DNA from 3 places in the Shewanella sp. M-Br genome. Region 2 is predicted to be linked to each of the others. Evidence: predicted binding sites of a transcription regulator. Region 2 holds the regulator's gene; each other region holds the start of a gene.
The links. Region 2 encodes sigma-54, which starts transcription at its own class of promoters, with help from an activator protein. Its sites were predicted from a motif close to GTTGGCACGNNNNTNGNNT; they were not measured.

Region 1 (4,250 bases), on a different contig from region 2:
TACTTTATCGTGAAGACTAATGTAGGGTTTTAGGATAGTTTATTCTTTGTTTTACTCGTTATTTTTCCGCTTATTTCCCCGTACAGTCACTTCTGATATGCAGTTTGTCATCATTTTGTCTTTGTTCACTATTAGTATCACTTTAACGGCATGAGTTGTTCTCTCATTTTATTGATTAAGGTGACATGAAGAAACTTCCTTTTGAGCTTCCATTTGAGTTAGATACGCTGCAGCAACTCATTGATACTCATCATCTTAAGTTAGATTATCAGATCCTTGCCGACATTCCATTCCGCCAAGAGCATTTCCCCCTTTACAGTGTTGAGTTAGGTGGTACAGATACGCCTTGTCCGACAGTACTCTTTGTGGGGGGCGTGCATGGGGTTGAGCGTATTGGATCTCAAGTTATTTTGGCATTGTTAAACAGTTTATTGCAGCGGCTTGTTTGGGATAAACACCTACAACAGATGTTAACGGGCCTGCGGTTAGCTTTTGTACCTGTAGTGAATCCTGTTGGGTTATTCATGGGAACGCGGGGCAATGGTAATCAAGTGGATTTGATGCGTAACGCTCCGATAGAATCCCGTGAAAAAGTGTCCTTTATGGTGGGAGGACAGCGTATATCGTCACGGCTGCCCTGGTATCGCGGTATTGGGGGAATGGAGCTGGAAACTGCGGGCTTAGTTGCCTATGTACAACAACTGTTGAGTCGCAGCACAAGTTTGATTTCGCTTGATGCCCACTCGGGATTTGGCTTGAGTGATCATATCTGGTTCCCCTACGCCCATACCCGTACCGCCTTCGAAAATGCCAATTATATTTTTCATCTAAAACAATTATTTGAACAGAGTTATCCCCATCACGGTCATTATCGGTTGGCGCCGCAGAGCCAGTTTTATCGCACTCATGGTGATATTTGGGATTATCTCTATCGCCAGCACCAAGTGGCTGATCCTTCTGCTCAGGTGCCATTTTTACCTTTGACATTAGAGATGGGATCTTGGGCATGGATAAAGAAGAATCCTAGACAAATATTTAATTTTGCTGGCTTTTTTAATCCACAAAAAACACATCGTCACCACAGGATTTTACGCAGGCATACAGTACTCATGCAATTTATGATGGAAGCGGCCTATGCCCAATCGTTAGAGCAGTTAACACCTGAACGTTTGGCTGAGCTGACAGAGTGCGCATGGCATTATTGGTATTGGGAGTCTCAGTCATGACCACTTGGGTGATATTAAGGGGGTTAATGCGTGATCAGCGCCATTGGAATGGTTTCGATCAGCGTCTGCGACAAAAGGGATTGCGAGTGCTGACACCGGATCTTCCGGGCAATGGGACGCTATCCCACGAATTAAGTCCGCTTAAGATTGCTGATTATGCCTATGCCGTGTGGCAGCAATTGGATGAGCAGGTACAGGAAGGGGAGACTATTTATCTCCTCGGCTTGTCTATGGGCGGTATGTTGGCGCTGGAAATGGCATGCCAGCGACCTTGGCAGATAAGGCATGTCTTTGTATTAAACAGCAGTGCGGCAAATTTATCGTCTTGGTATCAAAGATTTAACCCGCTGAATGCATTGAAGGCTTTTTTCATGCGGGCTCGGGGTAACGCTTTACATCCAATCGAGTCGACTATAGTGCGTTTAACCAGTTTTCGTCATCGGCGAGACCGAGATTTAATTGTCAAGTGGAGTGAGTTTCGCCGCGATACCACACCAAGTAGACGCAATGTATGGCGACAACTTTGGGCGGCTTTTCAATACCAATGTCCATTGACAGTGGAAGTACCGATAACTGTGCTCTGCGGTGACCGTGATGCGCTGGTGAGTATGGCATCGAGTAAGGCGCTAGCACGGCATTTTTACACCGATTTGATTGTACTCGCGTATTGCGGTCACGATGCAGCTATAGATGCACCCGCAAAACTGGCGCATTATCTGTTGGACATTGTGGGGGCGACTAAGCCGCAAGTGCAGTTTTCTGTGGATAGTGAGCCTGCCAATACTCAATATGATTGCAACGATTTATTGGAGGAAGAAATAGCCTTAAACGAAGCGATATTTACTGTATGGGATGACAAAGCGCTATCCACTCTTGAAACCAAATAATCGAGAGTGAATAGCGCAGTTAACGCATTGTCTTATTAAGCTTTAGCCACTACGGTTTGGCCTATCGGTGTGAGGCTGAGTAAAGCCAACTTAAGATGCTGTATCCCAAAGGGAATACCGATAATCGTCACAAAACAAGCTAAGGCGTGGACCAAATGCCCTATGGCTAACCAGATCCCAAACAGTAAGAACCAAATGATATTTCCTACCATGCCTAATGCACCTGTGCCCAAGTCTTCACGTCCAGTTAAGTGGCGACGGTTCATTTGTTCTTGGCCGAAGGGCCAAAAGGTCATTTCGCCGATAACAAAACAGGCGCGGCCGAAGGGAATACCAATGATACTGATAAAACACAGGATACCTGCGAGCCACCAAGCGAGTCCCATCACAAATCCGCCGAGTACAAACCAAGCTATGTTGAATATTAAGCGTAATACAGCCATTGAAAGCTCCTTATGTTTACCCTGTTAGCCTTTATCGTTAGCTTCGATAAATTGAATATATGTCAATGTCTAAGCGATAACTATGCCAACTATTTAAATTGTTCATAATCAATTGGTTAATTATATGTATTCGAGATTCATGTGTCATTTTCACTAGTTTTTCGCCAAATTGATAATTTCTTAAGGGCGTAACAGGAAGGGCGGAGTTACACTAGCCTTCCCTTAACTGGTTTAAAAACCAGAGAATTTAATCGTTTGAGTAGCTTGATGTTTGCAAATTCCCCTGTCGATACATTTGCCTTTGCTGGCAGAGACATATTCCTAAAACGTGATGATTTACTGCATCCGGCGTTTAGTGGCAATAAAGCTCGCAAATTCGGCTATTTTTTAGATCATGAGTTTGCAGGCATCAGCAAGGTGATAGGTCACGGCTCGCCATTGGCTAACTCACTGTATTCATTGTCAACATTAGCGAAGATGAAAGGCTGGCGATGTGATTTTTATGTAGATCATATTGCCAGTCAAGTGGTTAAACATCCTACGGGCAATTACGCTGCCGCTTTAGCGAATGGCGCTAATATTATCGATTTAAGTGTGTTAATAGCACAAAAGCAGGCGTGCACTCAGTCGCAATCTGAACCTCACGTTTTGTCAAATCTTAATGCTAGGCCTGACCCTACAGCGCAAGTGGGTGATGTGCGACTGAGTTGCCAAGATTATATCGAGGCTCAAGTACTCGTGAATGAGCCGACGGCGCTTTTTATCCCAGAGGGAGGGAGCTGTGCTTACGCCGAATACGGGGTTAATAGATTGGCGCAAGAGATAGTACAGTTTGCGAAGGCGAATGGATTGGTTGATTTAACGGTGTTTTTACCTTCGGGGACGGGAACGACAGCATTATTTTTAAATCAGTATTTTATCCATCAGCAAACGGATATTCGCGTCGTGACTTGTGCCGTTGTCGGTGGCGATGATTATTTGCGCTTGCAATTTTCCTTACTTAATTCCAATACCAGTGAGCATCCACAGATTGTTAATGTCGGCAAGAAATATCATTTTGGTAAACTTTATCCCGAATTTTATGCCATGTGGCAGCGGGTCTGCGCCTCAGGCGTGCAGTTTGAATTACTCTACGATCCCTTAGGTTTTATTGTGCTTGAGGAATATTTACAAGGCGGAGGCTCTCGTCCAGTGATGTATATTCACCAAGGTGGCTTACTCGGGAACGAGACCATGTTGCCACGTTATCAGCGTAAATTTGGGCGAAGTGGCTTATCCTGTGCCTCTGAGCATTGACTTAGTGACGCTAAGACATAATATGTTTGAAGCTATGTAATGCTAAGTTAAGCTGATTATTTGGAACGATGAGAAATATCAATGACTGAAGCGGAATATCTCGCCAATTACGATCCTAAGGTTTTTAAGGCTCAGCTACTGACAGTGGATGCTGTATTGTTTACCTACCATGATCAGCAACTTAAAGTACTTTTAGTGCAACGCTCAAATCATCCTTTTTTAGGTTTTTGGGGATTACCTGGAGGCTTTATTGATGAACATTGCGATCAATCCCTTGAGGAAGCGGTGTTACGCAAATTGCAGGAAAAAACGGCAGTAGTGCCGCCTTATATTGAGCAACTTTGCACTCTCGGTAATCGTCATCGCGATGTGCGAGGCTGGTCGGTGACTGTGTGTTA
Region 2 (4,250 bases):
GCAAGCTAAACAAGGAAACGGGCAAGGTTGTATTAGAAAACAATGTTATTATTGATGCCATTAGCCCAGAAGAACCGATCCAGACCTTGTCCACCAGTTATCTGGAACTCGATCTCAATACGATGATAATGACCTCTGACCGCACCATTTACGTCACAGGGAAAGATTTTAATATTCAAGGCCAAGGCCTTTATGCCGACCTCAACGCGCAAGAAGTGCAATTGACCAGTCAGGTAGTAGGAACATATGAAGCAAAATAACGTATTACTTGCCAGCCTAATGCTAATTATGAGCATGAGTGCTTTCGCGAAAGTGGGCGACTTAAAGCAAGAAGTCAAAATTAAAGCTGTGAGCCAAACTGCGGATATCAAAAACAACCAGATCATCTTCTTTGGTCCGGTTGAAGTTACCCAAGGCTCAATAAAAATCCAAGCAAATGAACTGCGTGCATTTTCCGCTGAAGGTGAAAATAGCAAAACTTTAGTCGCCACAGGCAACCCTGCTACGTATAGCCAGATATTAGACGATGGCCGTCCTGCATCGGCCAGCGCGAAAGAAATTCGTTACGATATGGCAAGCCGCACCTTAACACTGAAAGGTATGGCGTCATTAGATCAAGCGGGTAGCCAAGTTACAGGCAATTTAATCCGCTATAACATGATTCAACAGAAATTGATGGCCGAGAGTACTGGCAGTGGTGACGATCGCGTGATCACTATTATTCAGCCAGAAAACTATCAAGATGATGCTAAATCAGATGCTCCAGCGGATAAACCTGTGAAAAAGCAGGACTCTAAATGACCCAAATCACCTTAAGAGCACAAAATCTGGCGAAAAGTTACAAGAGTCGCCAAGTGGTTAAAGACGTCAGTCTGACGGTAAAAACCGGTCAAGTCGTTGGCCTACTCGGTCCAAACGGTGCAGGTAAAACCACGACCTTTTACATGGTTGTCGGGCTAGTGAAGAGCGATAAGGGACATATCTTTATCGACGATGATGATTTAACCGCAGATCCTATGCATCTGCGTGCCCGCAAAGGCATAGGTTACTTACCGCAGGAAGCCAGTATCTTTCGTAAGCTAACTGTTCATGACAACATCATGGCCGTACTGCAAACTCGTAAAGAACTTAAAAACGAAGAACGAGAAGAAGAACTAGAACATCTGCTCGAAGAGTTTCATATCACCCACATCCGTGACAGCCAAGGCATGTCATTGTCGGGTGGCGAACGTCGTCGCGTCGAAATTGCGCGGGCTTTAGCCGCTAATCCTAAGTTCATTTTGCTCGATGAACCGTTTGCCGGCGTCGATCCTATTTCAGTTATCGACATCAAGAAGATTATCGAACAACTCAAAAGTCGCGGCCTTGGCGTACTGATCACAGACCATAATGTCCGCGAGACATTAGATGTATGTGAACATGCTTATATTGTGAGTCACGGAAACCTGATTGCCGAAGGAACTCCAGCAGAGATCTTAGACAATCAGCAAGTTAGGGCTGTGTACTTAGGTGAACAATTCAGGCTATAGTTAATCGAGCGAAGCCAATGGAGGCAATTTATACCGCCATTGGGCTTCACTCAAGATAATAATAAGCGACCTCATCCAACAATAATAACGTAGGGATCAGCGGTAACATGAAAGCGTCACTCCAGCTCAAACTGGGTCAACAGTTAACCATGACGCCACAATTACAACAGGCCATACGTCTGTTGCAACTGTCGTCATTAGAACTGCAGCAAGAGATCCAGCAAGCATTAGATTCTAATCCCCTTCTCGAGCTGGAAGAGGATCAATTCGACGCCACTAAAACCCCTGTAAACCAAACGCTATCCGATACGGATTTCAGTGAATCTAGCACTCTGCCACCAGAAAAAGACAGCTCCACCATAGACACGGCAGAGTCGCTAACCAAAGAATCCATGCCCGATGAGCTCCCCATGGACACCACATGGGATGAAGTGTTTACCGCCTCCCCAAACTCAGGCCCCGGCGGCAGTCGTGAAGACGATATGCCCTTCCAAGGCGAGACCAGTGAAGGTTTGTACGAACACTTAGAATGGCAAAAAAACCTCACGCCGTTTTCTGAAACCGATTTAGCCATTGCCACCGCCATTATTGATGCAATCGACGATCAGGGCTATCTCACCCAAAGCACTGAAGAAATTCTCGAAGCCATGGGCAATCCTGAAGTTGAGCTTGACGAAGTCGAAGCCGTACTCAAGCGCATTCAGCATTTTGATCCCATAGGCGTTGCCGCCCGCGATTTAAGTGAATGCCTGCTGATCCAACTGTCGCATTTCGCCGCTGATACTCCCAACCTAGAAAACGCCCGTATGCTGATCAAAGATCATTTAGATCTGATCGCCGCCCGTGATTTTAGGTTGTTGATGCGTAAGACTAAATTAAAAGAAGATGAATTAAGGGATGGTATAGCACTCATCCAAACCCTCAATCCTCGCCCAGGTTTGTTGATCACGCCCAATAATGACGAATACGTTATCCCAGATGTGTCTGTGTCGAAGAAAAATGGCCGCTGGGTCGTTGAGCTTAATCCTGACTGCATGCCCAAAATCAATGTAAATCAACATTATGCTTCTATGGCACGCAGCACAAAAAACCAAGCCGATAGCCAATTTATTCGCGGCCATCTGCAAGAGGCTAAATGGTTTATTAAGAGTCTAGAAAGCCGTAACGACACTTTGCTTAAAGTTGCTAATTGCATAGTGCAATATCAGCAAGGTTTCTTTGAGTATGGTGAAGAAGCCATGAAGCCTATGGTGCTTAACGATATTGCTGAAGCGGTAGAAATGCATGAGTCCACCATCTCACGGGTCACAACTCAAAAATACATGCATACCCCTAAGGGACTTTTTGAACTAAAATACTTCTTCTCTAGCCACGTCGGGACTGACGATGGTGGTGAGTGCTCATCCACAGCAATCAGAGCCTTTATAAAGAAACTGGTGGCAGCGGAAAACCAGAAAAAACCATTAAGCGATAGTAAGATGGCACAACTTCTGGCAGAACAAGGGATCAACGTAGCCCGCAGAACCATTGCGAAGTACCGAGAGGCTATGCTTATTCCACCTTCTAATCAGCGTAAAAGTTTATAACCTACAGTGGATATCGGAGGACGTTTCTATGCAAATAAACCTAAGTGGACACCATGTCGAAATTACCGAATCGTTACGTGCATATGTAGAAGAAAAGTTTTCAAAACTTGAACGCCATTTCGAACAGATCAATAATGTGCACGTTGTGCTCAATGTTGAGAAAATGCAACAGATTGCTGAAGCGAGAATAAACCTCATAGGTGGTGAAGTTTTTGCAACTTCAGAGCATGCTGACATGTATGCCGCTATAGACGCCCTGATTGACAAGCTTGACCGTCAGGTTATTAAACACAAAGAGAAGTTAACAAAACACTAATAATGGAACTTTGTACCATACTGCGGCCGGAGTGCACTACCTGCGCCACTCCGGGCAGCAAGAAAAAGGTACTGGAACTCATCAGCGACTTAGTCGCTGCCCAGTACCCGACCCTCTCATCTCAAGAGATATTCGAAAGCCTAGTGGCGCGCGAAAAGATGGGGAGCACAGGTATAGGTAACGGCATCGCCATTCCACATGGTCGACTAGCCGATATAGATCAGCCCATTGCCATACTAATTAAGTGTGAAGAGCCGATAGCATTTGATGCTATCGATAAGCAACCTGTTGATATTTTATTTGCACTACTGGTGCCTGCAGACCAATGTCAGCAGCACTTAAGTACCTTGTCTTGCATGGCCGAAAAGCTGAGCGACAAGCAAATATTAAAGCAATTACGCAAGACGCATGATGAAACGGAACTCTATCAGGTAATCACTGGATGAAACTGGTCATAGTGTCGGGCCGCTCAGGCTCAGGCAAATCTGTCGCCCTTAGGGTACTCGAAGATCTCGGCTATTATTGTGTCGATAACCTTCCCTTGCCATTGATTGGCAGTTTGCTTGAGCAACTCAAAGGCAGTAACGATCTCGTCGCCATCAGTGTCGACGTGCGTAACATGCCTGAGCAGGATAAGGTCTTAGTGAAACAACTCGCTAGCCTACCTCCAGATACTGAGTTAACGAGCTTCTTCCTTAACTCCAGCGATAAAATTCTGCTCAAGCGTTACAGCGAAACCCGCCGTTTGCATCCTTTGTCGAAGAGCCGAGTCTCTTTGCAAGAAGCGATAAAGCTGGAGGGGAAACTGCTCGAGCCTAT
Region 3 (4,250 bases), on a different contig from region 2:
GAGCGTTACCGAAAACACTAAAGCCGCTGCAGGCCGTATTATGGATGCCGACTTTGCGGTTGAATCTGCCAATATGACCCGCAATCAATTATTAGTTCAAGCAGGTACAACGGTACTGTCTTCAGCTAACCAAAATACGGGTTTAGTGATGGGCTTACTGCGCTAATTTTATTCAATTAGTCAGTGTTAGTTTTAATGCCAGTAAGCTTAGCTTGCTGGCATTTTTTATGGTGTTTGTGCATGCCATTTCAGTCTAGCTTTTACAGTGCTATACACTCTATTTTTTAAATATCGATTTTAGTTGTGTGCTGTTGCTGTCGCCTTAGTTAGTTATCCCTGAACTCAGGTCTAACCCCGCTACTCGTTATTTAATGGAGAACTTATATGTTAGGTGTTCACACTAATTACGCTTCAATTGTTGCTCAAGGTGCTGTTAACAAAAGCAATAACCTATTGACTAATGCAATGGAGCGTTTATCGACAGGTTTACGTATCAATAGCGCATCTGATGATGCTGCTGGTTTGCAAATTGCTAACCGCATGAGCGCTAACGTTAAAGGTATGGAAACCGCTTCACGTAATATTTCTGATGCGACCTCTATGCTACAAACCGCTGATGGTGCGTTAGAAGAATTAACGACCATTGCTAATCGCCAGAAAGAACTCGCCACTCAAGCGGCAAACGGTGTTAACTCTGCTGATGATTTAACGGCTCTGAATGATGAGTTTACTCAATTAAACACCGAAATTACCCGTATTCTCGATAATACAACTTATGCCGGTAATAACTTATTCACCAAGTTGGAGGCTGGTGTTACCTTCCAAATTGGTGCCGGAACGGGTGAAAAATTGGTTGTTACAACAACAGCCATAGATGATGCTGCGCTGGCTGCTGGTGATTTAACTACTGGCGCGAATGCGGCAATTGCCCTTGTTGATACGTTCATCGCAGCAGTCGGTACAGAACGTTCTACACTAGGCGCCAACATTAACCGTCTTGGACATACTGCAGCTAACCTTGCCAGTGTGACTGAAAATACCAAAGCTGCCGCTGGACGTATTATGGATGCTGATTTCGCGGTTGAATCTGCCAATATGACCCGCAATCAATTATTAGTTCAAGCGGGTACAACGGTACTGTCTTCTGCTAACCAAAATACAGGTTTAGTGATGGGGCTACTGCGTTAATTACGCCGAGTTGAGTTAGTTTTAAGTGCCAGTAAGCTTAGCTTGCTGGCATTTTTTATGGCGTTTTGTGGATGCCATTTAAGTCTGTTTTTATAGAGGTGATCCCATCTATTTTTAAATAAGTTTTAGTTTTGCGCTGTTGCTGTCGCCTTACTTAGTTATGGAGCTATACCGGGATTCAGGTATAGCCAAGATAACTGTTTTTTCTAGGAGAGCTGATATGTTAGGTGTTCACACTAATTACGCGTCAATTGTTGCACAAGGTGCTGTTAATAAAAGTAATAATCTATTAACTAATGCTATGGAGCGTTTGTCGACGGGTTTACGTATCAATAGCGCATCTGATGATGCAGCGGGTTTGCAAATTGCTAATCGCATGAGCGCTAACGTAAAGGGCATGGAAACGGCTTCACGCAATATTTCTGATGCGACCTCTATGCTGCAAACCGCTGATGGTGCGTTAGAAGAATTAACGACCATTGCTAACCGCCAGAAAGAATTGGCGACTCAAGCATCAAACGGCGTTAACTCTACAGCAGATTTAAAAGCGTTGGATGATGAATTTAAGCAATTAAATGCAGAAATTACCCGTATTGTAGAAAATACAACCTATGCGGGTAATAACTTATTTAAAGATGCCACTGATGGTGTACTCGTCAAAGGTGTGACCTTTCAGATTGGCTCGGATGGAGCAGAGCAAATGTCAGTTACCTTAGGTGCTATTGATAAGACAGTCACTGGTGATTTGTTGACTTCTGCAGCCGCCAATACGGCTATCGGGGCTGTTGATACCTTCTTGGCTAAAGTTGGGACAGAACGTTCAACCTTAGGTGCCAACATTAACCGTCTTGGCCATACTGCGGCTAACCTTGCCAGCGTAACTGAAAATACTAAAGCCGCTGCCGGCCGTATTATGGATGCCGATTTCGCGGTTGAATCTGCCAATATGACACGTAATCAATTATTAGTTCAGGCGGGTACAACGGTACTGTCTTCAGCTAACCAGAATACGGGTTTAGTCATGGGTCTATTGCGTTAATGTTATTGGGCAAGTGATGTCATTGGTCACGGCTAAAATGCCAGTTAGTTGCGCTGACTGGCATTTTTATTTTAGCCACGGTTTATGTATTGGTCGATAGTCGCTAAACCCGAGATTGAAACCTATAAGGTTCATGTTTTAGGGGGTAATTTTCGATAACACAAAGTGGAAGATGGTTTTCCTGTTTAAGTGTTCATGCGGAAGTATTTAGCTGTGTTTGGGCCAGTTAATTATTTAAATTCATTTAAAAACAGTAGCTTGTTTTTGGCATGCGTTTTGCTCTAGAACGAGTGGAGGTAGTCATGATTTCAGGTATGAATGCAGCACAATTTGCTCAGCAACTGATTGGCGCAGACCGCGCAGGTAAAGATACGCTTTACAAAGGCAAGCTAACTGCCAGCAAAACACAGTTAGATGCTTATACGTTGCTCGAAAATAATATGAAGAAGATGGCCACTAAGCTGAGTGAAATGGGTGGCGATGCAGCTAAAGGCAAAATTGCTACGGTTACGGGCGAGAATGCGACCGCGACAGTTAAATCTGATGCGCCTAAGGGCAACTATGATTTGAGTGTGCATAAACTTGCGCAAGCGCATCAACTGACTAAAGCCTATTCCTCTGAAAGTGAATTGTTGCCAACGTCGGGTATTATCAGTATTCAAGTCGGTAGTGATCCGACTAAGCGTATGGAAATTGATTTGGCAACGGTTAATGGCGGTGCGGCTATTTCTGTGTCTCAGTTACGCGATGTGATCAATAAACAAGTGGGTAATCCTGGTGTGCAAGCGTCATTAGTGCGCACAGGTAACCAAATCGAATTTATGCTGTCTTCAAAGGAATCGGGTGTCGCGAATCAAGTGAAGGTAGAGTTTAACGGTGCCGATTGGGGCATGACAGAACGTCGTGCAGCACAAGATGCGGAACTCACATTAAACGGTATCAGTATTACCAGCAGTAGTAACTATCTAGAAAATGTTGTTGATGGTGTCAGCCTCGAATTAGTCAAGGTGCATGCGGCTGGTGAAAGCAGCATGATTAAAGTCACAGACGATTTTGAAGCGAATAAGAAAGCGGTTAAGGATTTTGTCGATTCATTTAATTCTTTAATGACGCAAATTAATCAATTAACTCGTTCTATGGGCGTTAAAACCTCTGATTCTGGCTCTTCCGATAAAGATAAGGAAGACAAAACCACTGCAGTGAGTGAAGCGCAAATTGGAGTGTTGAAGGGGGATACCTCTATTCGCCTTCTCCAGTCTAAATTACGTGATTCTGTATTTGCAACGGCTGCTAATGGCATGCGTTTGTCTGATATCGGGATTGAGATTGGACGAGACGGAAAACTAAAAATTGATGATGCTAAGCTGACCGATAGCTTTAAAAGTGATCCAGAAAAAGTACAAGCCATGTTTACTGGTCCTGACAGTTATATCAAAAGCATAGAAAAGACCCTAAAACCTTTTACACAGTTTAATGGCTATATCGATCAAAAGCAGGAAGCGCTAAATAAGCAGATTAAAAGTGTGAATGACAGTATGGCGCGCCATGATTATCAGATGAATCAAAAGTATCAGATTTATTTAACCCAGTTTACGGCAATGGAATCCACCATTAATCAATTTAATTCCGCAAGTCAGTTGTTTTCATAGGAAGCAGTAAAAAATGTTAAATGAGTACGATCCATTTAATGCCTACAAGCAAACCGCTTTAGATGCACAAGTAGCGGCAGCAACAACCCATGACATGGTGCGTATGCTACTTGATGGTTTATTGGAAGAACTAGAGCGGACCGCTGGCCATATGGAATACCAAAGGTTTGAGGCGAAAGGAATGAGTATCCATAAGTGCCTTAATATCGTGCATGGCTTGGACTCTATGCTTGACCTTGAAAATGGTGGTGAGGTTGCCGTGAGCTTACATCGTCTCTATGACTTTTGTAGCCGTCAGCTTGTCAGCGCCAGTGTTGAAAACAGTGCTGAAGCGCTAGTTCCAGTGACTCAGGTGATTACTAATGTCAGAGAAG

Region 1: AAA952_RS02055 (YccF domain-containing protein) is a predicted target of sigma-54. The motif match lies at 2,628-2,646, and genes of this name have one in related genera.
Region 3: fliD (flagellar filament capping protein FliD) is a predicted target of sigma-54. The motif match lies at 2,491-2,509, and genes of this name have one in related genera.

The regions. Positions count from the first base shown of each region.
Region 1 covers NZ_BJBV01000002.1:22,654-26,903, forward strand. Annotated here, with positions in the region: gene AAA952_RS02040 (substrate-binding periplasmic protein) at 1-20, shown strand, start outside; gene AAA952_RS02045 (M14 family metallopeptidase) at 186-1,226, shown strand; gene AAA952_RS02050 (alpha/beta fold hydrolase) at 1,223-2,113, shown strand; gene AAA952_RS02055 (YccF domain-containing protein) at 2,149-2,556, opposite strand; gene AAA952_RS02060 (pyridoxal-phosphate dependent enzyme) at 2,824-3,852, shown strand; gene AAA952_RS02065 (NUDIX hydrolase) at 3,934-4,250, shown strand, end outside.
Region 2 covers NZ_BJBV01000010.1:54,744-58,993, reverse strand. Annotated here, with positions in the region: gene lptC (LPS export ABC transporter periplasmic protein LptC) at 1-260, shown strand, start outside; gene lptA (lipopolysaccharide transport periplasmic protein LptA) at 247-801, shown strand; gene lptB (LPS export ABC transporter ATP-binding protein) at 798-1,529, shown strand; gene AAA952_RS10175 (RNA polymerase factor sigma-54) at 1,637-3,115, shown strand; gene hpf (ribosome hibernation promoting factor) at 3,144-3,431, shown strand; gene ptsN (PTS IIA-like nitrogen regulatory protein PtsN) at 3,434-3,877, shown strand; gene rapZ (RNase adapter RapZ) at 3,874-4,250, shown strand, end outside.
Region 3 covers NZ_BJBV01000025.1:31,232-35,481, forward strand. Annotated here, with positions in the region: gene AAA952_RS18665 (flagellin N-terminal helical domain-containing protein) at 1-166, shown strand, start outside; gene AAA952_RS18670 (flagellin N-terminal helical domain-containing protein) at 385-1,188, shown strand; gene AAA952_RS18675 (flagellin N-terminal helical domain-containing protein) at 1,409-2,227, shown strand; gene fliD (flagellar filament capping protein FliD) at 2,530-3,876, shown strand; gene fliS (flagellar export chaperone FliS) at 3,890-4,250, shown strand, end outside; gene AAA952_RS18690 (hypothetical protein) at 4,239-4,250, shown strand, end outside.